DNA from 3 places in the Cloacibacterium sp. DMC96 genome. Region 2 is predicted to be linked to each of the others. Evidence: riboswitches for the same ligand, from Rfam matches in the RefSeq annotation. Region 2 holds a riboswitch; each other region holds the start of a gene.
What was found. A riboswitch is a leader RNA that binds a small molecule or an ion and turns the genes downstream of it on or off. The one in region 2 is predicted to bind S-adenosylmethionine.

Region 1 (8,318 bases), 990 kb from region 2:
TTTGAAATTAAGTATGATAGCTTTTTCAAAATCCTTTTCGGAGTGTCCGTCTGGTAAATCCAAAAACTCAAAAATATAGGGATCCTTCAAGAAATTTTGAGGTATATTTATAGGAGCAGTTAGTTTAGATATCATTTCGTTACCCAACATGGTTCTTTCAAAACTACTGCTATTAATTTCTCGCTCTAACTGTTTTACGGTGAGTTTTTCTGTTATTGTTTTTTGTAAATAAAAGAGCGTTTCCTCTGCTCTTTTTGTTTTAGAAATTAACATAAGGTGATGTGTCCAACTAATTTGTGTCATCAGTAATGACACAAATTTAACCGCTTCATTTTCTGATTTTTGTAATAGTGTCATTAATGATGACACGATTTCTTCTCCAGAATAAACTTCGTAAAATTGCTTCATTCTGTACAATCCTCTACGACTAAAACCTGTAAGATGAGGCTCTTCTAATTGAATGAAATTGGCTAATTCTTGTACGGTTTTATCCCCCCAAAATCCTAGTTTTACTTTCTCCGAAACAATTTTACCCACATTGTAATACAACAAAACCAATTCTGTATTTGCTTTTACAAATACACGGTTTTTAGCATCTTGAATTAAATGTAAGATGTTCTGAAAATCAAGTGTGTTATTATTGGTGAGATTATTCATTAATAAATGTTTCTGAAATAATTATTTTAGGTTCTATAGGTTCTACTTCTTTTTTTGTTGGTCTTTGAATTTTAGAAGTATATTTATTTGCCAATCTTACAATTTCGTTTTCAATTTTTATAGGGTCTGTTTCGTTTCTTAATTTATAAACTTCATTAGTAAGATTAGAGTAAGTACCATTTTTAATTAATGGTAATAAATTTTCTCCTGCTTTTACAGCTTCTGTAGTTTTGATAAAACCAAGAGAAAGCCAATTTATTAAGTCATTTAAAGCTTTATTGGTTCTTACATCTTTTTTATCTTCTGCACCTCCTATCATTTCTGGAGTGGTAATATCGCTCTCAAATTGATTCAGAATTTTATTAATTTGCTCGTAATGAAATTCTGGGATTTCTTTAATTCCTACTTCATTTTTTTCAGCTTCAAAAATCTTTACTGCTTGTTCAAATGGAAGTGAGTAAGATTTATTTTCTTTATTCAAATAAATATTTTTATGTTCTCCATTTTTCACAAAAGCAATACTGTAAGAATTATTTTCTTTGGAATTTCTGATGCATCTTACTTTTAAAGGCATTCTTCTGATTCTACTAAAATCATCAGGATGTTTTTCTCTAAAATTTCTAATCCATTCCAGATATTGAGTTCTTAAATCTTTTTCCTCGTCTTTTTCTTCAAACATTTTAAACTGCTCAATGATTTCCTCTAAAGTATAAATTTTATTATCTTCACCAAATGTACTGTGGCTACTTTGTAGTTTAGCTAAAGACTTTTGACGTAGATTAATTCTCTTATCCCCATGTTCTGAAGGATAAAAATTATAGTTATAAATAAAACGTGCTTTGGTTCCGATACGATTAATACGCCCAAGTCTTTGAATAAGTTTTGTAGGATTCCAAGGCGTGTCATAATTCACAATAACATTGGCTCTATGCAAATTTATACCTTCTGCTAAAACATCAGTGGTTAAAATAATATCATAATCATTTCTGAAAGTACCTTCAAAATTGGCATCAAAATTTTCTCGTATCGCTTCAAACATTTTATTTCGGTTGGTAGAAGTGATGCTTAAAACTCTATGCAGTGTTTCATTATTCAATCTTTCAGTCAAATAATCAAGAGTGTCGGCAGATTCAGTAAAAATAACGAGTTTGCCCAATTCATTTTTTTCTTTATTAAAATATTCAGAATTTAACATTTCAAAGAAAACATTCCACTTTGGATCATTTTGATCATCAATATTTTTCCAACGCTCATTTAAAGCCGATAGGTTTTCATAATCTTTTCTTAATCCTTCAATAAAGCCTGGCTTAAAATCAGATTGTTTAAATTTTTTATTCTTAGGTTTTTCATCATCAATTTTTAGAATCTCCAATTCTATTTCTTCATCGGTATAACCTTTATTTAATAAGTCTGTAATGTCTAAATCTGGTGCAATAAAAATACTATCTCTTTCATACATTTCTATCATATGCAAAGTAGAAGTAGTAATTTTATTTAATGATTTTTTAAAAGCATAAAAACTACTTTCCAATCGTTTTATTAATTGTGTTTGCATTATATATGCTAACGACCGAGAAATAGTTAATGCACTTTGATATAAACCATCATTGGCTTCATCTGTTAAATAGGCAATAGCTTGATATCTGTAAAAATCTATTTTATCTTTATCAATAATGCTGTTTGCTGTATCTAAAAAAAGTTCTGCTAATTCTGGACTTAATTCATATTCATTAGCAAATGGATCTACTACATTTGGAAATATAACTCCTTGAGAAACTAAATCCTTTGCATAACGTTCATTTTTTAATAAATCTGTACGAGTTCTTCTAATGGTGATATCTTTTACTACTTTATCTCTTATATCGTTAAATATTTCCTGTATTCCTTCTAAATCTAATGGTGTTTGTCCTATAAGTTGTTTGTACTTTATTATGTGAGGATAAAAGAATTTTTGAAGATTAGGTTCATTCAGATTGCTGTTTCTTACATCTTGGAATGTTTGCAATAAATTGTAAATATCTTCTGGTCTATTATTTAAAGGAGTCGCAGATATTAAAACCACTTTTTTTTCAAAACCTTCTATATTACCAATATTTTCTCTCCCTGATTTACAAATAATCTGCAGATTTTGAAACTGACGGCTTGCATTATTTCTAAATTTATGAGCTTCATCTACCAAAACCAAATCATATTTTTCTTTGTATATTAATGGATCATCTTCATTAATAATTTTATCTAAACTACCATTGGTAATAAAATCACATTTCTCATCAATTCTAAATTCTTTAAAAGTACTCTTCCAGTTTTTTTCTAATGTAGGAGGATATACAATTAAAATTTTAGTCTTTGCTCCATTATTGATGATAAACTTTTTGGCTAATAGAGCAGCCATTACTGTTTTACCCGTTCCTACCACGTCTGCTAAAAAGAAACCATTATGTTTCAACAATAATTCATACCCCTGATTTACAGCATCAATTTGATAACTTAATTTCTTAAATTTCTTTAGTGGAATATCACTAATACTATCAGGATCGTACTCTATATTTTTTCCAAAAAATTCTATTAAGAACTTTACATACAATTCAAATGGTGTAGGATTTATTTCTAAATAAGTTTTTTTAATGAGTTCGGGTGCATCAACTGGCAGAATAGGCGAACTCTCGTTCCATAATTTTTCAAATTCCCTATCTGCAAAATTGACATTGTCAAAATCACGTAATTCTACATTCATTTCATAATTATATTCTACCGCTTCTAATCCTAAACCTTGGGCTGTAAGATTAGAAGAGCCCATTATAACTAACCCATTAGGATTATGTTCATTAAAGTTGGGAGAAAGAAAAATATAAAATTTAGAATGAAGTTTTTTAGAATTATGCGCTCTTATTTCAATTTTCTTGCTAGAAATATCTTTAATTAATTGAATAATTCCTTCCTCAATTTCTTTACCATATTTTGAATTGGCAATGTCTTCTTGAATAGATTCTATAAAAGTATCTCTTGCATGTTTAGCATTTATATTTAAAAGTAAACCTTGTTTCTGAGCTAATGCAATAAAGGGGTCTACATTTATACCAGCGATAATTTTTATTTTTATATCTTCAGGAAAATGTTTTCGAATGGCAAAATAACCTGATGCCCTAAAATATCCAATTACAGATTTAAAGTATTCGATATTTTGCATGTGATTAAATACACCAACAAACTTATTGTACAATGTATTTGTATCTTGATTTGTAAAAAAATTAGTACTCATTTATTTACTTGGATTCTCAAATTTTTTAAAGTCAAAAACAATAAAATTTACAACAGTTATTAAGTATGTCATAATCTAAATTTCATCTAATAAAACAATAAACTAAGTCATAAAATAAAAGTTCAATTAATGAATTTATTTAATTTGCTAGAAGTAAAATTTTAATTTATTCTATAAATATAATGTTGCTAGGTTTAATTATTAGCTTTTTTAAACATATAAAAAGTTTAAGTTCCAAATATAACAAAAACCTCTCTTTATACCAATAAGGAAAACGTAATTCTCAACTTAAATCCAATGAAAAATTTAGAAATAAAACCACATCACAAAACCTACAAATTTTCCCATTAGAATAATACAATAAATTCCTTGGCAGCATTAATCAAAATGAAGTCAATTCGGCATAAATAGGCATCATCTTTGTAAGCATAAGACAAAAAATATTCAACAATAAAAATTTAAAAAAAATGAAAAAGAACGGGTTAGTTTTCCTCATGATGTTTTTAATGGTCCCTATGATGTATGCTCAAGAAAGCAGCTATCAACTCTCAAGTCACATTTTAGACATCTCCACGGGTAAACCTGCACCGAATGTAAAAATTGCTTTGCAAAAAAGAGATGCACAAAACAATTGGGTATTGGTAGAAGAAAAAATCACCGACCAAAACGGCAGGGTAAAAGATTTCTTAAAACAAGAGGGCAAAAACAATACGGGTATTTACAAGCTCACGTTTTACACCGCTCCGTATTTTAAAAGCCTAGGTCAAAAATCCTTTTATCCCTTTTTAGAAGTGGTTTTTGAGTTGGCAGACCAAGAACATTACCACGTTCCCATCACCCTATCGCCTTACGGCTACTCCACGTACAGAGGAAATTAAAAATAAAAAAGAATTTTCTAAAATGGTGGCTTCGACAAGCTCAGCCACCAATTATTCCATTACACGATGCCTGAGCCTGTTGAAGGCACGTTCTTATTCCTCCCTGTGATTTCGACTCCGCTCAATCACCGTATTATTTATTACTACACTCGGTGCCTGAGCCTGTCGAAGGCACATTATTTCTATTGCATTAAAATCCGTGCACTCTATAGAACATCTACGATGTTCCTTTGAGAACTCAAAAACACCATCATTTCAACAAATCTTCGTGAACCTTGTGATATTAAAACAAACATAAAATCCACACACAGTGGCTTCGACAAGCTCAGCCACCAATTATTCTATTACACGGTGCCTGAGCCTATCGAAGGCAGCATCAAAAAAAACCTCATAACTTCATCACCTCATCACCAAGAAAAATTATACCCACAGTGGCTTCGACAAGCTCAGCCACCAATTCTTTTATTACACGGTGCCTGAGCCTGTAGAAGGCACATTATTTCTATTGAATTAAAATCCGTGTACTTAATGAATATCTACGATGTTCCTTTGAGAACTCAAAAACGCCATCATTTCAACTAAATCTCCGTGGACTTTGTGTTATTAAAGCAAACACAAATATTCCACACACAGTGGCTTCGACAAGCTCAGCCACCAATTCTTTTATTACACGGTGCCTGAGCCTGTCGAAGGCAACACATTCCTAGACCTTCCCCAAAACATAGAACCCACCACCATTAAGAACAGAAGTCCTAAATAATAAGAATGCGAGAGCATATCCACATAATTGATTTTATTTTTACTGTATCCAATAATCAATAACACTTGAGCGCCATAAGGAAGCAACCCTTGAACGATACACGCAAAAATATCAATGACAGAAGCCATTTTTCGGGCAGGGACTTCAAAACGCTCAGAAATAGGTTTCAACACTTTCCCAGAGATTAAAATCGATACAGTATTATTGGCAATACAGAGATTTACCAAACCTGTAATCAATCCTGCTCCCAATTGTGCAGATTTGGCTGAGCTAATCTTAGCTTCTATTTTGTTCAATAAATATTGAATTCCCCCTGCTTTTTCTACTAAGGCAGCTAAACCTCCTGTAAGCAAAGACAATAGGAAAATTTCGTTCATAGACGTGAAGCCTTCATAACTGGCTTTGGCAAAACTCAACCACGTAAGGTTTCCTTGCCATAAACCTATGGCTCCCGCTAGAAATATCCCAATAACCAACACCAGAAATACATCTAACCCTAAAAATGCCAATACCAAAACCACCAAATAGGGAAAAATAAGTTCCCAAGAAATGGGAGTTGGCGTATACGCAATGGGCGCGACAGGATTGCTAAATCCTATAATCAATAAGATCACCACCGTTAATACTACAGCAGGGGCAGCCAAATAAAAATTGGTTCTGAACTTATCTTTCATGCTGCTGCCCAACGTTTGAGCTGCTGCAATGGTAGTATCAGAAATCACCGAAAGATTGTCGCCGAACATGGCACCCCCCAAAAGACTTGCTCCAATCAGGTTAAGGTCTGCTCCACTTTTTTGAGCCAACTGTATCGCGATAGGCCCTAATGCGACAATTGCACCAACCGAGGTTCCAGAAGACAGAGAAAGAAATGATGCCAATAGGAAAATCCCTAAAGCATAATAATCAGCAGAAATATAAGTTAAACCGATATTCACCACCGCATCTACACTGCCTGAAACTTGTGCTACGGTAGAAAAAGCGCCTGCCAATAGATAAATAATACACATGGTGAGTACACTGGATTCCCCACAACCGTGTAAGAAAGTTTTGATTTTTTCTTGATGAGGCAACCTCGACATGGCAAAGGCGGCAATAATACCGATACTCACGGCAATAGGCGATGGCAAGGCATAAAAGTCTTGCAAAACAATTCCGGCACCTAAAAATGTACCTACGAAAATTAAAAAAGGAAGTAAACTAAGAAAATTTGCTTTTGTATGGTTCATAAAATTTAAAAATTTAACACAGGAACTTTACAAAAGATAGACAACATTTTTTCCAAAAAAGTTTGGCTTATCGCTTTAGCACCTTGCTTGTTGTTGCAGGTTGCTACCTCCCGTAGAGGTTCCTGATAATAGGCGGCAAAAGTAATCATTATCGCCCAACGAACCAAATACAATCTATCAATCGCCTTCATAGACCATCAATACAGCCTTTTAACTCCCTGATTTCTAAAAATTAAAGAATAAAAATTTCCTTTCCAATTCCTTTTTCAATACCCCAACATTTACTTTTCCTCTCCTCTTTCTCTAAAAATATCTCAAAAATTAGGAAATAGAATTCATCTACTTTCTGCCATCGACTATATTTAGGCACAACATTTTTTATTGCTCGTTGCCTGAGGCACATTATTTCTATTGCATTAAAATCCGTGCACTCTATAGAACATCTCTGATGTTCCTTTGGGAACTCAAAAACACCATCATTTAACAAAATCTCCCTGGACTTTGTGTTATTAAAGCAAACACAAATATTCCACACATAGTGGCTTCGACAAGCTCATCCACCGTGTTATTTATTACTACTCACGCTGCCTGAGCGTCGTCGAGGCACATTCTCACTTCTAATCTCGGTGCCTGAGCCTGTCGAAGGCACATTATTTCTATTGCATTAAAATCCGTGTGCTTTCTAAAACATCTCCGATGTTCCTTTGAGAACTCAAAAACACCATCATTTAACAAAATCTCCGTGGACTTTGTGTTATTAATGCAAACACAAATATTCCACACATAGTGGCTTCGACAAGCTCAGCTACCAAATCTTTTATTACACGCTGCCTGAGCGTCGTCGAGGCACATTCTCACTTCTAATCTCGGTGTCTGAGCCTGTCGAAGGCACATTATTTCTATTGCATTAAAATACGTGTAATCTATAGAACATCTACGATGTTCCTTTGAGAACTCAAAAACGCAATCATTTCAACAAATCTCCGTGAACTTTGTGATATTAAAATAAACACAAAAATTATACCCAAAGTGGCTTTGACAAGTTCAGCCACCAATTCTTTTATTACACGCTGCCTGAGCGTCGTCGAGGCACATTCTCAATTCTCATCTCGGTGCCTGAGCCTGTCGAAGGCACATTATTTCTATTGCATTAAAATCCGTGTGCTTTCTATAACATCTATGCTGTTCCTTTGGGAACTCAAAAACGGTATCATTTCACAAAATCTCCGTAAACTTTGTGATATTAAAATAAACACAAAAATTATACCCAAAGTGGCTTTGACAAGTTCAGCCACCAATTCTTTTATTACACGCTGCCTGAGCGTCGTCGAGGCACATTCTCAATTCTCATCTCGGTGCCTGAGCCTGTCGAAGGCACATTATTTCTATTGCATTAAAATCCGTGTGCTTTCTATAACATCTATGCTGTTCCTTTGGGAACTCAAAAACGGTATCATTTCACAAAATCTCCGTAAACTTTGTGATATAAAAGACAATCACTTTACTTCGTAACCTCATCACTTCATCACTACATCACC
Region 2 (8,318 bases):
ATGAAATCCAATGCGTTTCTGCGATGTTCTTCCATTCCAGTTGCAACTGGGAAAATATTTAAGTCGAAAATAATATCTTCCGCAGGAAAACGGACTGTGTCCGTCAACAGTTTATAACTTCTTTTACAAATTTCTATTCTGCGGTCGTAATTATCAGCTTGTCCATTTTCATCAAAAGCCATTACAACTACTGCAGCACCATATCTTTTGATGGCTTTAGCTTGACGAATAAATTCTTCTTCACCACCTTTTAAACTGATGGAATTCACTACGCATTTCCCTTGAACCACTTGCAAACCAGCTTCTAAAATTTCCCATTTTGAAGAATCTATCATCATTGGGATTCTGGAAATATCAGGTTCTGAGGCGATTAAATTTAAGAATTTAACCATGCAATATTTTCCGTCTAAAAGCCCATCATCAAAACAAATGTCTAAAATCTGTGCGCCACCTTCCACTTGATGACGAGCAATATCTAGAGCTTCAGAAAATTTTTCTTCTTTAATCAATCGGAGAAATTTCTTAGAACCTGCTACATTGGTTCTTTCTCCAATATTGATAAAATTGGATTCTGGAGTTATAATTAAAGGTTCTAGACCCGAAAGTTTTAAATATTTCATATTATAAATGAGATAATTAGTTAATTTGAAAATAAGATAATGCTTGTGAAAAGCATCACATTAACTCATCATCAAATTATCACATCAACTTTTCTTGGTTGATAATTTTTAACAATTTTAGCGATTGCAGCAATATGGTCAGGAGTTGTTCCGCAACACCCACCCACGATATTTACCAATCCTTTTTCTGCATATTCACGGATTTGTTCTGCCATAAATTCTGGTGATTCATCATATTGCCCGAAAGCATTCGGTAAACCAGCATTTGGATAAGCAGAAATGTAAAATTCAGAATTATTAGAAATGGTTTCTAAATAAGGCGTCAGTTGTTTCGCTCCTAAAGCACAGTTGAATCCTACACTCAATAAATTAAGATGAGATATTGAAACCAAAAATGCTTCTGCAGTTTGTCCGCTAAGCGTTCTTCCAGACGCGTCTGTAATAGTGCCTGAAACCATAATTGGAATCTGAATTATTCTTTCTTCTTGAATTTGGTCTATGGCAAAAAGTGCAGCTTTTGCATTCAAAGTATCAAAAATAGTTTCCACCAAAAGAATATCAGAACCGCCATCTAAAAGTGCTTCTGCTTGTTGTTTGTAAGCAATTCTTAACTCTTCAAAAGTAATGGCTCTGTAACCAGGGTCATTTACATCCGGAGAAAGAGATGCAGTTTTATTAGTAGGGCCAATAGAACCAGCAACAAATCTTGGTTTATCTGGAGTTAAAGCCGTGAATTCATCACAAACTTTTCTTGCAATTTTTGCAGATTCATAATTCAGTTCGTACACCAAATCTTCCATGTGGTAATCTGCCATTGCAATGGTAGTTGCAGAAAAGGTATTGGTTTCGATGATGTCTGCACCAGATTCTAAATATTTTCTGTGTACCGCTTCAATAGCATGAGGCTGAGTAAGAGAAAGTAAATCATTATTTCCCTTCAATGGAGATTGCCAATTTTTAAATCTTTCGCCACGATAGTCTTCTTCTGTAAACTGATATCGCTGAAGCATCGTTCCCATAGCTCCGTCTAGAACAAGGATTCTTTGCTGTAAATTTTGATAAAGTATGTCGCTATTTTGCATTTCAATGTGATTAAAAAAAATGAAATGCTATAAGAAAAGTTGAGGGAATCAACTGTTTTTATGTGTTATCTATCCCAAAAATGAGTAGAATGTAGCACCTTTTCTCGTTTCAGAAACGCGAGAGGTTGCCAAGGTTTCACAGAGTCTAATCTCTCCACCTTTCTTGATAACATTTCGATTATATGAAAGAACAAATCTTCTGCAAAGCTATATCATTTTTTTCACAATAAGAAATAGTCATTGAAAAAATTAATCTAAATGAAATTTCATAGTTTTTATTTTTTTCTACCTTCGCATCATATTATTTTAAAAATAATGATTATGAATGCTGAAAAACAACGATTACAAGATATAAATTATAGAACTTGGGGACCTTATGTAAGCAATAGACAGTGGGGAAACGTAAGAGAAGATTATTCCTTTGATGGAAATACATGGGGAGCAACTGGTCATGATGATGCAGAAAGCAGAACTTACAGATGGGCAGAAGAAGGAATCGCGGGAATTTCTGATGACAAGCAACGTTTGTGCTTCGCTTTTTCTTTTTGGAACAAGAAAGATAAAATGGTTAAAGAACGTTTCTTTGGATTGAGCAACCATCAAGGAAATCATGGTGAAGACATTAAAGAAATTTTCTATTATTTAGACAATACGCCTACTCATTCTTATATGAAAATGGTGTACAAATATCCGCAAAATGCCTTTCCTTACGAAGATTTAATCAAGACAAATGCAGAACGAAGCAATAAGGAACCAGAATATGAAATTATAGATACGGGAATTTTTGACCAAAATGAATATTTCGATATTTTTATAGAATATGCCAAAATTCACCATGATGACATTTTAATCAGAGTTACTGTCACCAACCGAAATACAGAAAAAGCACCTTTGGTGATTCTCCCCACACTTTGGTACAGAAATAATTGGAGTTGGGGTTATAATTCTTATAAACCTAATTTTACAACGCGCCATCGTGGTCAAATAGAAATAGAACATGAGAGTTTGGGCATGAAAAAACTTTATTCTCGTGATAAATCCGTGAAGATTCTTTTCTGTGAAAATGAAACCAATACCGAAAAAATATTCGGAGAAAAATCTGAAAATAAATACTTTAAAGATGGAATTAACCATCATATCGTTCATCAAAAAAACACGGTAAATCCTAAAAAATTTGGGACTAAAGCTGCTTTTGTGATCGATACGGAATTAGAAGGTGGCGAAACCAAAACTTTTGATTTCAGAATGTCTCCTCATAAAATGGAGAACGCTTTTTTTGATTTTGATGAGGTTTTTGAAGTAAGAAAAAAAGAATCGGATGAATTTTATGACGAAATTCAAAAAGATTTTAACTGTGAAGATGAAAAAAATGTTCAGCGACAAGCTTTTGCAGGATTGCTTTGGAATAAACAATTTTATCATTATAAAGTTGAAAAATGGTTAAATGGAGACCCAAATTTCCCTGTGGAAAGGAATTTTGAGCATCATGTAAGAAATGTAGAATGGAAACACATGAATTGCAAAGACATTATTTCTATGCCAGATAAATGGGAATATACGTGGTTTGCAACATGGGATTTAGCCTTTCACTGTGTGAGTTTTAGTATTTTAGACCCAAATTTTGCCAAAAATCAATTGCAATTATTGACCAAAGAATGGTACATGCATCCTAATGGTCAACTTCCTGCGTATGAATGGGATTTTTCAGATGTTAATCCGCCAGTTCATGCATGGAGCACTTTTAGAGTTTTTAAAATCGATGAAAAAATCAATGGAAAACCAGATATTCATTTTTTAGAAAGTGTTTTTCAGAAATTATTGCTCAATTTTACGTGGTGGGTAAACCGAAAAGATAAAAACGGCAAAAATGTTTTCGGTGGAGGATTTCTTGGATTGGATAATATTGGTGCTTTTGACCGAAATATGCAGTTCAAAAACGGGGAATACCTAGAACAGGCTGATGGAACTTCTTGGATGGCGATGTTTGCTCTGAATATGATGAGAATTTCTATGGAATTGGCATTGTATAATCCAGTTTATGAAGATATGGCGATTAAATTTTTCGAGCATTATCTCTACATTGCAGAAGCCATGGAAAATCTTGGAGAAGGAAAAAATGGACTTTGGAACGAAGAAGACGGATTTTTCTATGACGTTTTACAACTTAACGACGGAACGGGAATTTCTTTAAAATTAAGAAGTATTGTAGGTCTCATTCCAATGTTTGCAGTAGAAGTGATAGAACACGAAATGCTTCAAAAACTGCCTAATTTTACCGAAAGAATGGACTGGATTCTAAAAAATAAACCCGAACTAGCCAAATTGGTTTCGCATTGGGATGTAGAAGGAAAAGGCAGGAAACATCTCATGAGTATTTTGAGAAAAACGAGATTGACCAAAATTCTGAATAGAATGTTAGACGAAAAAGAATTTTTAAGTGAATTTGGAATTCGTTCAATGTCAAAAGTGTATGAAAAAAATCCGTTTCAGTTAGAAATTAATGGCATCAATCACGTTGTGCATTATACGCCTGCCGAAAGTGATAGCCGAATGTTTGGCGGAAACAGCAATTGGAGAGGGCCGATTTGGTTCCCGATTAATTTTTTAATCGTAGAAAGTCTTCAGCGATTTTATTTTTATTACGACGAAAGTTTGAAAGTAGAGCTTCCTACTGGAAGCGGAAATTTCCAAAATCTAAATTATGTAGCAGATCATTTGAGTCAAAGATTGTGCAATATTTTCTTACCAGACAAAGACGGAAATCGTGCTTTTAATGGGAATGTAGATAAATTAAACCATGACGAACATTTCAAAAATTACGTGATGTTCTATGAATATTTTCATGGTGATAATGGTCGTGGAGTAGGCGCTTCTCACCAAACTGGCTGGACTTCTACCGTTGCCAAATTAATACACCCTAAATTGAAAAATTAGATTTTTTTGATTTCTTCCTTTAAGATTGAAGTGAAAAATAAAGAATCAATCTTTTAAAATTTTCAAGCCAATACTACAATTCAAGCAGTTTTTGTATGAACATAAATGTTTATGATGATACAAAAACGCTTGGGTTTCTAATGCTGAACTAAATTTTACGTTCAGTATTTTCCATGAAGAGATGATGGAATTTTTTTCAGGGCTTAAATTTTTGTAAAATTCTAAAACTTGGTCAGTTTTTTCGGGATTTATATTTTTAAAATACGTGTAAATAATAGGCAAAACTGCATTGATGAGAAGAATTTCTATAAAATCGTCAGACAATTTTTTCTCTATTTTTTCTTCGGAAGTTTTTTCGAACGTGTAGTGATTTTGCCAAAATTCTGAAGTTTTTACTTTTTCGAAAAGTGATTTTAATTCCTGAATATTTTTAGCCTTTAAAATTTTAGAAAATAAATTGGGTTGAAGATGATACAGCATCGCCAACTGAGAAAGCCGAATCGTAGGAAAAGAAGGAGGCATTAACCGCATAAATTTTACTGGAAAAGTTTGTTCTGAAATTTTAAATTTAGTTTTCAGAAAATCAAATTCTCTCTCCCATTTTTGATTTGTTTCGGTTTCTTTTTCTAATAGATTTCCTTTTCCGAAAAGTAAACTTTCTAGCTGAAATTGATTTTGTGAAATTTTTTGAATGACTTTAAAATCAATGTTTTCTGCAATGTTTTGATAAATTTCTGCATTTACTTTTAGTCCAAAACTGTAGGCTAGTTTTTGAAATAAAACGGCTTCGTAATTATTTTTAGATTGAGACAAAAGATGTTCAATTTCTATAGATTTTTCATCTAATTTTTTGAGTAAAGTTTCTTCTGAAAAAAGAAATGGAATTTTTTGAGCATCAAAAATTTTTTCACACGGAATAAACTGATATTGATTTTCTAAAGTTTGATATTTTGCAAGAATCTCCTCATTAATGTACTCTTTCAGTTCTAAAGTAGGAATTCCAGCTTCTTTGAGTTCTGCAATGTCCGTGTCATTAAAATAAACGACGTGCAGAATAACTGATTGATAGTCTTTTTGAAGGTCATGATTGTGAAAATACCAGTCTGAAGATTTCACATGAATTTCTATGTTTCCTGATAAAACGATGTTTTTCGTTTTAATTTTTGCCAAAGAAAAATCTGGTCCAGAATTGGTGTTCAAGGTTCCAAAATCTAGAATTTCGATTGGGTTTCCATCGGTATCTTTGAAGTCCAATTTGGAAAATATCTTATATTTCCAAAGATATTGGAGTAAATTTTCGTTCATGGTTGGTTAGTTTTTTTAGTTTTATTTCTCGCAGATTCTACAAAAAGTAAATCTGCGAGAATGATTATTAAGCCATTTTATGAAATTCTGCTAGTGTTTCTTCATACATTTTTTCATAAATCGGAAGAATATTGACCAAGTCAAATTCCAATGCTCTTGCTTTAGCTTTTTTCTTAATTTCTGCGAGAAGTTTATCGTCTGAAAGCAATTTTATTGCATAACTTGCCATGGCTTCTACATTTCCTACTTCTGCTAAAAATCCAGTTTCTCCTTGAATATTCACCTCTGGGATTCCACCTGCATTACTCGAAATTACTGGCGTTTCTGCAGCCATTGCTTCTAATGCTGCCAAACCGAAACTTTCTTGTTCAGAAGGCAATAAAAATACATCTGCAAACTTCAAAATTTGGTATAAATTATCTACTTTTCCTAGGAGTTTAATTTTATTGATGAGGTGCGGATTTTCATTGATAAATTCATTGATGACTTCTACATCTGGACCGTCTCCCAAAATCAATAATTTAGATTTTACGGATTTTTCAACTTTGTTGAAAATGTCTAAAACATCTTTAATTCTCTTAACAGGACGAAGATTGGAAACGTGAATTAGAATTTTTTCATCTTCATTGGCAAAATGATTTCTTTGGCAAGTTTTTAAATCTTCAAATTCCGTATTGTCGATGAAATTGGTGATTACTTCAATCTCTTTGGTGATTTTAAAAAATTTCAAAGTATCACTTTTCAAACTTTCAGAAACCGTAGTGATTTTATCTGATTGGTTGATAGAAAATTCTACCGCATGTTTGTAACTTGGGTGTTGACCAACCAAAGTGATGTCTGTTCCGTGAAGTGTTGTAACTAACGGAATATCAGCATTTTCTTCTTTTAGCATTTGCTTCGCGAAAAAAGCAGCATAAGCATAAGGAATGGCGTAATGCGCATGTAAAATATCTAATTTATACAATTTCACCACTTGATAAATTGTGGAAGAAAGTGCAATATCAAACGGTTGATGTTTGAACAAAGGATAGGTTTGTACATTTACTTTGTGGAAGAAAATGTTAGGGTCTGTCATGTCTAATCTTGCAGGCAATTCAGATGAAATGAAGTGCACTTCATAGCCTTTTTTTGCAAGAGACATTCCGAGTTCTGTGGCTACGATACCGCTACCACCGTATGTTGGATAACAAAGGATTCCTATTTTCATTTTATTTTTTGTGAAACGAAGTTTTCCGTTTCGATTATTTTATTTAGTTTGTCATGCTGAAAGCATCTCTACAAAATTATTTAGATTGACTTCGTCGAACCATTTCATTAGGTTTCCTTCGGAATGACAAAGATGATGCTTTATCTTTATTATAAGTTTTTTATAAAAATATTAAAATTATTTCTCAATTCCGCTTCCTGCTTTCAAATTTTCATTGACAATTACAGGTAACTTTCCAGAAATTTTTGTTTTTCCTAAAAGTGCTTTTGCAGATGCTTTCATCGATAAATCATTGTTTTCATAACTTACCAAAACCGTAGAAATTTTAGTGATATCAATATCTTTCAAAGCGTAAGGCGAACCAAAAACATCTAAAATCACATTCTGTTTTTTGCTTAATTCCGCCAAAATATCTTTGCTTTCCTGCGAAATTTTATACGGTTTATACGCCGTAGAATTGTCTTTGTGAAACCCAATAATCACTGTAGAGTTTTCTGGAATTTGAGCAATTTCAGTTTTTGAAATGAGCTTTACTGTAGTCCCTAAATTCAAATTTTCTACAAAAGTTTGAAACGGCGCTTCTTCCAAAGGAAGATAATAATAGGTTTCGCTACAACTTAAAGGCAAAAGATTTTTTTCGTCTTTCAACAAAGTTATTGCGTTGGAATATAATTTTTCTGAAAGTTCTGCGTGAGAAGCGTTGTTTAAATCTTCTTTAATGTTTTCAGAATTTATGGATTTTAAATTTTGAAGTCCTAATAAATATTTGGTTTTCAGAATTTTCTTTACACTTTCTGCGAGACGGTTTTCAGAAATTTCACCTTTTTCTAAAGCTGATTTTATCAATGCTTTTCCGTTTGGAACGTCTTGGGAAAAAAGCATAATGTCATTTCCCGCTTTGAAAGCTCTCAAATCTAATTCACCTGCAGGAAATTTTTTCGCTACAGCATTCATATTCAAAGCATCGGTAATGATTAAACCATTATATTGATAAGAGTTTTTGAGCAAATTGGTAATGACTTCATAAGAAACTGAAGCGGGAATTCCCGATTGTTTTTCTAAAGCTGGAACGTACAAATGTGCCACCATTACGCCACCAATTTTTTTATCCAAAAGTGCTTTGAAAGGAGCTAATTCTACAGAATTGAGTCGCTCCAAATTGTGCGAAAC
Region 3 (8,318 bases), on a different contig from region 2:
ACTCTTCTAAATTTCTGATAATCGGGATACTGCCACAAACTGCCGCTTCATACAGGAAAGGAACTTGATGCTTTTTTTGCAATTCATACAGTTCTTCGAAATGCTCCGCTATCATTTTTTTATTCGCCGAAACCACTGCTTTTCCGTTTTCTAACGCAGTTTTTACAATTTCAAAAGCTGCATCTGCATCATCTATTAATTCTACCACTAGATTGATTTCTTCGTCTTGCAGAATTTCGTTTTTATCATAATGAAAATGCTCTGACGAAATATTTCTAGGCTTATCTTTATGCTTTACCACAATTTTTTTGATGGTGGCTTCTACCGTTTTACTTTTGTGCAAAACGTCATAAAGACCAGTTCCTACCACTCCATAACCAAACAATCCTATCGTTAATTTTTTGCTCATTTTTTTAATTTTAATTTTTTGAAAATCATCATTTGTGTTTTCTTATAAGTTGAAATACTTTTTAAGCAATGTTGAAATTTCTTCAGTTTCGATTAAAAACCCATCATGACCATACAGTGAAGAAATCACTTCTAGTTTAGCATTATGAATATGTTCTGCTAAAAATTTTTGCTCTGAAATAGGAAAAAGAATATCACTGTCTATTCCAATCACCAAAGTTTCAGCGGTAATTTGGTTCAAAGCATTTTCTACTGAATTCCTGCCTCTTCCCAAGTGGTGAGAATCCATGGCTTTAGAAAGCATGAAATAACTTTCTTTAGAAAATCTTTTTCTGAGTTTTTCACCTTGATGTCTTTGATAAGAAGCTGCTCTATGATTTTCTAATTTTTCTTCTTCATCAGTTTGAGTCGCCTCAAAAGTAGCATAGTTTCTGTACGAAAGCATGGCAATAGCTCTAGCTGCATCTATTCCGTTCTCGCCTAATTCCAGCGCCATTCTTTGTGCTTCGTTAAAAGCAATTCCCCACGCAGAATGCTTTGCATTGGTAGCAATTACAAATAATTTTTTAATAAAATCTGGCTCTGTAATCGCCCATTCTAAACATTGCATTCCGCCGAGAGAACCTCCTAGAAGCAATTCTATTTCAGAAATTTGTAAAAATTTGGCTAATTCTTGGTGAAGTTTTACCATATCACGAATGGTGATTAATGGAAGTTTTTCTTGTTTTTGGAAACTCGTTCCGTAACAAGAACCTAAAATATTGGCACAAACTATGGTATATTTTTCGGTATCTAAGGTTAAATTTTCGCCAATGAAATTAGGCCACCAATCTTGCGCATCTGAATTTGCAGTTAAGGCATGACAAACCCAAATCACTTTTTTTTCTGGGGCTAGTTCACCAAAAATGTGATAAGCAATTTCTACGTTTTCTAATAACTGATTAGATTCTGAAATAAAATTACCTAAGGAGAATTTATACATTTTTAATTCAATTGAAAATTTACGGGAGTAGAATTAGAAAGGTTGTCATTAATTGGGCATCTTTCTTTAGCATCTTTTATAATATTTTCTATGACAGATTTTTCAGCGGAAGAATCTATGGTGATATCTAAATCTATATTTTTAAATCCAGCTCTTTCTTCTTTAGAAATTCCCAATAATTTTTGAGGATTGATGTTACCGTTAATATCAATTTTCAAATGGTTGATTTCTATATTTCTCTCTTTTGCTAAAAGATGAAGCACTACATTAAAACAACCTGCATAACTTGCCAATAATGTTTCTACAGGATTTGGCGCTTCATCTTTTCCTCCTAAATCTTGAGGTTCGTCTATGATGATTTCAAACTGTCTTGCTTTTGCAATCACTTTGGTTGCAGATTTACTTTCTGCGCTTATTTTAAAATTTAATTCTGACATTTTTCTTCTTTTTTACTTTTTATAATTGTTGAAATGATTGCTCTAAATCTGCGATTATATCATCTATATGTTCTATTCCTACACTTAATCTAATTTGTCCCGGAGTAATTCCTGCTTTTAATCTTTCTTCGTCTGAAAGTTGTTCGTGTGTGGTAGAAGCTGGATTGATGATAAGCGTTTTAGAATCTCCTACGTTTGCTAAATGTGAAACCAGTTGTAAATTATCGATGAATTTAATTGCTGCTTCTTTTCCTCCTTTGATTTCAAAATTAAGTACCCCTCCGAAACCTTTTTTCAAGTATTTTTTGGCATTTTCATAGTCTGGGAAACTTGGCAAACCTGGATACAATACTTTTTCTACTTTCGGATGATTTTCTAGAAATTCCGCTAATTTCTGAGCATTTTCTACTGTTCTGTCCACTCTCAGCGATAATGTTTCTAAACCTTGAAGCAATAAAAATGAATTGAATGGAGAAATTGTAGGCCCGAAATCTCTAAGACCTTCTACTCTAGCTTTAATAGCAAAAGCAATATTTCCAAAAGGTCCATTAACTCCAAAAACATCCGAGAAAACCAAACCATGATAACTATCTGAAGGTTCAGAAAACTGTGGAAACTTACCATTTCCCCAATCAAAATTTCCTCCATCTATAATGATTCCGCCAATAGAAGTTCCGTGACCGCCAATCCATTTGGTTGCAGATTCTACCACTACATTTGCGCCATGTTCAATCGGTCTAAACAAATAACCACCTGCTCCAAAAGTATTGTCTACAATCAGTGGAATATTATGCTTTTTAGCTACAGCTGAGATTGCATCAAAATCTGCCACATTCAACGTAGGGTTTCCTATGGTTTCTAAATAAATCGCTTTGGTGTTTTCATTGATCAATTCTTCAAAACTTTCTGGAGCATCGTCTTTAGCAAATTGTGCTTCGATGCCTAATTTTTTGAAAGAAACTTTGAACTGATTATAACTTCCTCCGTACAAATAAGGTGAACTCACGAAATTGTCTCCTGCTTGTAAAATATTGGTAATTGCCAAAAATTGCGCAGCGTGACCAGAAGCGGTAGCCAAAGCAGCTACTCCACCGTGAAGTGCAGCCACACGTTTTTCGAACACATCTGTGGTAGGATTCATGAGTCTGGTGTAGATATTCCCAAATTCTTTTAACCCAAAAAGATTGGCAGCATGTTCTGCACTGTTAAAAGTATAAGACGAAGTTTGGTAGAGCGGTACTGCTCTAGAATTGGTAGTTGGGTCGATTTCTTGACCAGCGTGAAGTTGAAGCGTTTCAAATTTTAAATTGCTCATTTTTTAATAATTTTTAAATTGTTAAATATTAGAGCAACTTATTTGCAGAAAATTCTTGACGAAAGAGCATAAAAAAACTCTTCCGACAAGTCGAAAGAGTTTTTGATATAGTGTATGACTATTTTAAACTGATTTCAGACTTATCTTTCCCGAATTTCGGGGTTGAATTTGGCACCTTACTCTCATTTCTGTTAGCAGGTTGCCAAGGTTTCGCAGGGTCAATTCCCTCCACCTTTCTTAATAAGTTGCGTGTATAAAAGAACGTTTTTCGTGGTGCAAATATAAAAACAAGTTTTACAGAAAACCAAATTTTTAGAAGAAAAAAATATTTTTTCAATTTTAAACAAATCATAACCAACTGATTAACAGGTAATTTATTGATTTTTATTTTTAAATCTTTAATCTCAAGATAAGTTTTTTGAAAAATTTATTATCTCATTTTGAGATAATAATAAAAAGTTGTAGTTTTACTGAACCAAAAATTAATTCTTATGTTCAAGAAAATTGCACTTGTTTGCTTAGTCTCGTTAATGAGTTTTCAAGCAAAAGCACAAGAAAAAAAGACACAAATTTATTTAGATGATTCTCAACCTATAGAACTCAGAGTAGAAGACGCTCTTTCTAAAATGACGTTAGAAGAAAAAGTAGCCATGCTTCATGCTCAGTCAAAATTCAGTTCACCCGGTGTTCCAAGATTAGGAATTCCAGAATTTTGGACAACTGATGGGCCACACGGAATTCGTCCTGAAGTAAAATGGGATGAATGGGATCAAGCTGGTTGGACCAATGACTCCATCATTGCTTATCCTGCGCTTACTGCACTCTCTGCAACTTGGAACAAAAAAATGTCTTGGAATTACGGAAAAGCTCTTGGAGAAGAAGCTCGCTTCAGAAAAAAAGATATTTTACTAGGGCCTGGTGTAAATATTTACAGAACTCCATTAAACGGTAGAAACTTCGAATATATGGGAGAAGATCCGTTTTTATCTTCTAAAATGGTGGTCCCTTACATTAAAGGTGTTCAATCTAATGGTGTAGCAGCTTGTGTAAAACATTATGCACTTAATAATCAAGAACAATTTAGACATACCAGCAATGTAATTATAGATGACAGAACGCTGTACGAAATTTATTTACCTGCCTTCAAAGCAGCTGTACAAGAAGGAGACACTTGGTCTATCATGGGAGCTTATGATATGTACAAAAATCAGTACGCAAGTCAAAATCAATATTTATTAAACGATATTCTGAAAAAAGAATGGGGTTTTAAAGGAGTAGTGATTTCTGATTGGGGTGCTGTAAATGATACTAAACAAGCCATTATGAATGGTCTTGACATGGAATTCGGAAGCTGGACAAATGGACTTTCTGAAGGAACTAGCAATGCTTATGACAATTACTATTTAGCACATCCTTATTTAAAACTCATCAAATCTGGTGAAGTAGGAACTAAAGAATTGGATGATAAAGTAAGAAGAATCCTAAGATTGGCTTTCTTAACCACAATGAATAAAAACAAACCTTTTGGAAACATTGCTTCTGAAGAACACAGAGCGATTGCCAAAGAAATTGGTGAAGAAGGAATTGTATTGCTGAAAAATCAAAAAAATGTATTGCCAATTAACGTTGCCAAAACTAAAAAGATTGCTGTAATTGGTGAAAACGCCATCAAAATGATGACTGTAGGCGGTGGTTCTTCTTCATTAAAAGTAAAATATGAAACTTTACCTTTAGACGGAATTAAAGCAAGATTTGGAAAAAATGCAGAAGTTGCTTTCGCAAGAGGTTATGTAGGAGATGTAGGCGGAGAATACAATGGAGTAAAAACAGGAAAAGACCTTACTGATAATCGTTCTCAAGCAGAATTAACAAAAGAAGCAGTAGAACTCGCTAAAAATTCTGATTTTGTAATTTTCGTGGGTGGACTTAATAAAAGTGATTTCCAAGATAGTGAAGGAAATGACAGAAAAGATATGGGCTTACCTTATCATCAAGATGAATTAATTTCAGCTTTGGCGAAAGCGAACAAAAATTTCACCGTAGTTTTAGTTTCAGGAAATGCTGTAGAAATGCCTTGGGTAAAAGAAGTTCCTAGTATTGTTCAAGCGTGGTATTTAGGTTCAGAAAGTGGTCATGCTCTCGCTTCAGTTTTAGCGGGTGACGCTAATCCTTCTGGTAAATTGCCTTTCACTTTCCCTGTGAAATTAGAAGACAATTCAGCGCATCAATTAGGAGAATATCCTGGTAACAAAGAAGAATTGGCGCAAGGAAAAGGAAAAGACCAACAAAACCCTATCAACATAAAATACAACGAAGGTATTTTCGTAGGTTATCGTTGGCATGACACCAAAAATATCGAACCACTTTTCAGTTTCGGACATGGTTTAAGTTACACCACTTTCGAAATTGGTCAAGCTAAAGCAGACAAAGCCGTTATTACCGAAGATGAGACTATTACTTTTACAATTCCAGTAAAAAATACAGGCAAAAAAGCAGGTGCAGAAGTAGTTCAATTATACATAAGAGACGTAAAATCTTCTTTGCCAAGACCATTAAAAGAACTGAAAGGTTTTGAAAAAATTTATTTAAATCCGGGTGAACAAAAAGAAGTAACCATTACGATTGACAAATCAGCTTTAAGTTTCTTTGACCCTGTAAAACACGATTGGGTAGCAGAACCTGGTGATTTCGAAGCGCTGATTGGGAATTCTTCAGACGCTATTAAAACGAAAATCAAGTTTTCATTACAATAATTTTTTATTTCTTATTTCTTTAAATCGAAAGGACAACCTCTTTATGAAGTTGTCCTTTTTTTATTTTGATCAAAATAATCTAATTATTCTCTAACCAAAGGCATGGTAGAACATCTGAGCAAACCTCCCATTTTAGAAATTTCACGATACGGAATTTCTTCTACCGTAAAACCCCACTCATTTCTCAGAAAGTCATTCATTCTGGTAAAAGTTTCGTCTGAAACCACCACTTCTGGCGAAATAGAGAAAATATTTGGATTCATCTCGAACATTTCTTCTGGTGTAATGTGAAAGCAGTTTTCTTCCCCGAAAATATCGATGATGAGTTGGTAATCACTTTCATCTACAAAACCGTCTTTATAGATAATACATTTGTCTTTTCCAATGGGATTAAACGTGCAGTCTAAGTGCAAAACACCTTGATACGGAACCTTGTCATTTTTCTTAAGGTCAAGGTCTATGATACGTTTTTTAGGGAAATATTCTTTCAGGATTTCAATAGCATATTCATTGGTTCTAGCCGTTTTATAATTTCTGTAATCTTCGGAGAAACAAGTTCCCACAAAGAGAAAATCATCCCAAACAATTACATCTCCGCCTTCTATATGAGCGGTTTCTGGTAAATTGATGATTTTGCGCCATTCTACTTTTTCAAAAATTTTACGATAAGCTTCCTGTTCATCTGCTCTATCTTTGATTACGTTTGAGATAATCATTTTATCTTCGATGACGAAGGCTACATCTCTTGCGAAAACCTGATTGTAATCTTTGATAATATTCGGTCTGAAAACTTCTACATCATATTTTTTGAGCACTTTTTCGAAGGCAGTCATTTCTGCGATGATGTCTTCTTCTTTAGGATAAATGCCATTTTCTATGGAGTAATATGACTTAGCATCATAACTTTCTTCTAAAGTAGGAACTGGGCCAATAGACTTTGGCTGACCTAGAACTACCGATTTTAATCTGCCTGTTTCGTTTTTTATATTGAGCTTCATAAATAATTTCTGCTTAAAGCAAATATAAATAAAGGTTTTGAAGTGAGGAAATTTTTATTAGAAATCGGTAGTGATTTGATATTAAGCAAATTCTTTTAAAAATTATAGGTAATGCGTATATTTGGATGTTAGTGACAATTATAAGATAATCAAGCGTAAAAACTAAAAAAAGTGCTTTGGAATAAAATTTATAGTATATTTGAAGAACTAAAATTTCTTGTTATGAGTACAGAAAGAAAAAATAAATTTATTAAAGCTACTAAAGAAGGTAGACTATATATAAAAACATCTGACTTTTTTAAACAAAAAGATATTAAACACACCATTAGAATTCTTTTAGATTCTGATTTAATAAAGGATATTGAAAAGCGTAAATTAAGGAAAGCAACAACTGAAAAAGTTTAATTTATGCCTTGGAATTTATTAATACTTCCATTAGTGGCGGGTTACTACTTATTAACTCGATTCTATCCTTTCAAATACAAACAACAACGTTTAGATAGACAAAGATTAATATTTGAAAGTATACTATTAGCTGTTTGTATTTCTGTAATTACTTATTGTATTCGACTTTTTGTTGAATTTATTATACCAAAAGATATTTTTAATTTAATATATTCTAAATTTCCAATAAAAACTCAATATATTGGAACTTCGCTAGCTACTTTATTATTAACTGTCATTTTCACTGAAGGCGTAAATTTTTTATTAGATAAAGAAAAGTTTATTAAAAAGGCGATTAAATCAGTTGGAAACGAGTTTGAACTTCTTTTAAAAAGTTCTTTTGAGCATACAAGAATGTTGCAAATAACTTTAAAAAATGATAAAGTATATGTTGCTTGGGTAAAAGAATTACCAATACCATCAATTTCAAATTACATAAGGGTTATACCTGTCATGAGTGGTTATAGAAATGACGAAAAAGAAGTTGAATATACAACTCACTATTTAACTGTTTATGCCGAATATGTAAGAAACGGCGAAACACTAAATATCGCCGATTTAAACGTAGATCTAGTCATCAACAATTCTGAAATAGTTGCTTTGTCATATTTTGATTCTGAAATGTATAAGAAGTTCAATGATTTAAAAAATACGAAATTACAAGAAGACTAGAAATTTAGTAGATACACGTTTTATTACACAAGAAAAATAAAATCAATGCTTTTTGAACCTCGCCAAATTACAAAAGAGCGAATATCATTTTCAAAGCAGATCTTTTACAGCTTAATTCAATCATCTTTCTTCTCAATAAAAACAAAAAACCTCCCAAAATTTGAGAGGTTTCCTTTTTATAATTTTATTAAAATTATCTGTTTTCCATAGGAACGTAGTCACGTTTTGGAGCACCTTGATACACTTGTCTTGGTCTACCAATTGGGTCACCGTGAAGACGCATTTCTTTCCACTGAGAAATCCATCCTG

Region 1: linked by a shared signal. The riboswitch ahead of ACT53I_RS04665 (Na+/H+ antiporter NhaC family protein) and the one ahead of ACT53I_RS00285 (homocysteine S-methyltransferase family protein) in region 2 are both predicted to bind S-adenosylmethionine.
Region 3: linked by a shared signal. The riboswitch ahead of ACT53I_RS09480 (O-acetylhomoserine aminocarboxypropyltransferase/cysteine synthase family protein) and the one ahead of ACT53I_RS00285 (homocysteine S-methyltransferase family protein) in region 2 are both predicted to bind S-adenosylmethionine.

What each region holds. Positions count from the first base shown of each region.
Region 1 covers NZ_JBQUZQ010000001.1:1,050,275-1,058,592, forward strand. Annotated here, with positions in the region: gene ACT53I_RS04650 (PDDEXK nuclease domain-containing protein) at 1-657, opposite strand, end outside; gene ACT53I_RS04655 (helicase-related protein) at 650-3,844, opposite strand; gene uraH (hydroxyisourate hydrolase) at 4,384-4,794, shown strand; gene ACT53I_RS04665 (Na+/H+ antiporter NhaC family protein) at 5,461-6,780, opposite strand; SAM-I-IV-variant riboswitch at 6,817-6,914, opposite strand.
Region 2 covers NZ_JBQUZQ010000001.1:61,415-69,732, forward strand. Annotated here, with positions in the region: gene metH (methionine synthase) at 1-620, opposite strand, end outside; gene ACT53I_RS00285 (homocysteine S-methyltransferase family protein) at 692-1,702, opposite strand; SAM riboswitch class I at 1,765-1,875, opposite strand; gene ACT53I_RS00290 (MGH1-like glycoside hydrolase domain-containing protein) at 2,024-4,636, shown strand; gene ACT53I_RS00295 (DUF2851 family protein) at 4,682-5,941, opposite strand; gene bshA (N-acetyl-alpha-D-glucosaminyl L-malate synthase BshA) at 6,009-7,148, opposite strand; gene ACT53I_RS00305 (glycoside hydrolase family 3 protein) at 7,326-8,318, opposite strand, start outside.
Region 3 covers NZ_JBQUZQ010000002.1:147,829-156,146, forward strand. Annotated here, with positions in the region: gene ACT53I_RS09465 (homoserine dehydrogenase) at 1-409, opposite strand, end outside; gene ACT53I_RS09470 (homoserine O-acetyltransferase family protein) at 452-1,390, opposite strand; gene ACT53I_RS09475 (OsmC family protein) at 1,393-1,827, opposite strand; gene ACT53I_RS09480 (O-acetylhomoserine aminocarboxypropyltransferase/cysteine synthase family protein) at 1,847-3,142, opposite strand; SAM riboswitch class I at 3,280-3,389, opposite strand; gene ACT53I_RS09485 (glycoside hydrolase family 3 C-terminal domain-containing protein) at 3,634-5,895, shown strand; gene ACT53I_RS09490 (dimethylarginine dimethylaminohydrolase family protein) at 5,979-6,893, opposite strand; gene ACT53I_RS09495 (hypothetical protein) at 7,116-7,298, shown strand; gene ACT53I_RS09500 (hypothetical protein) at 7,302-8,009, shown strand; gene ACT53I_RS09505 (citrate synthase) at 8,203-8,318, opposite strand, start outside.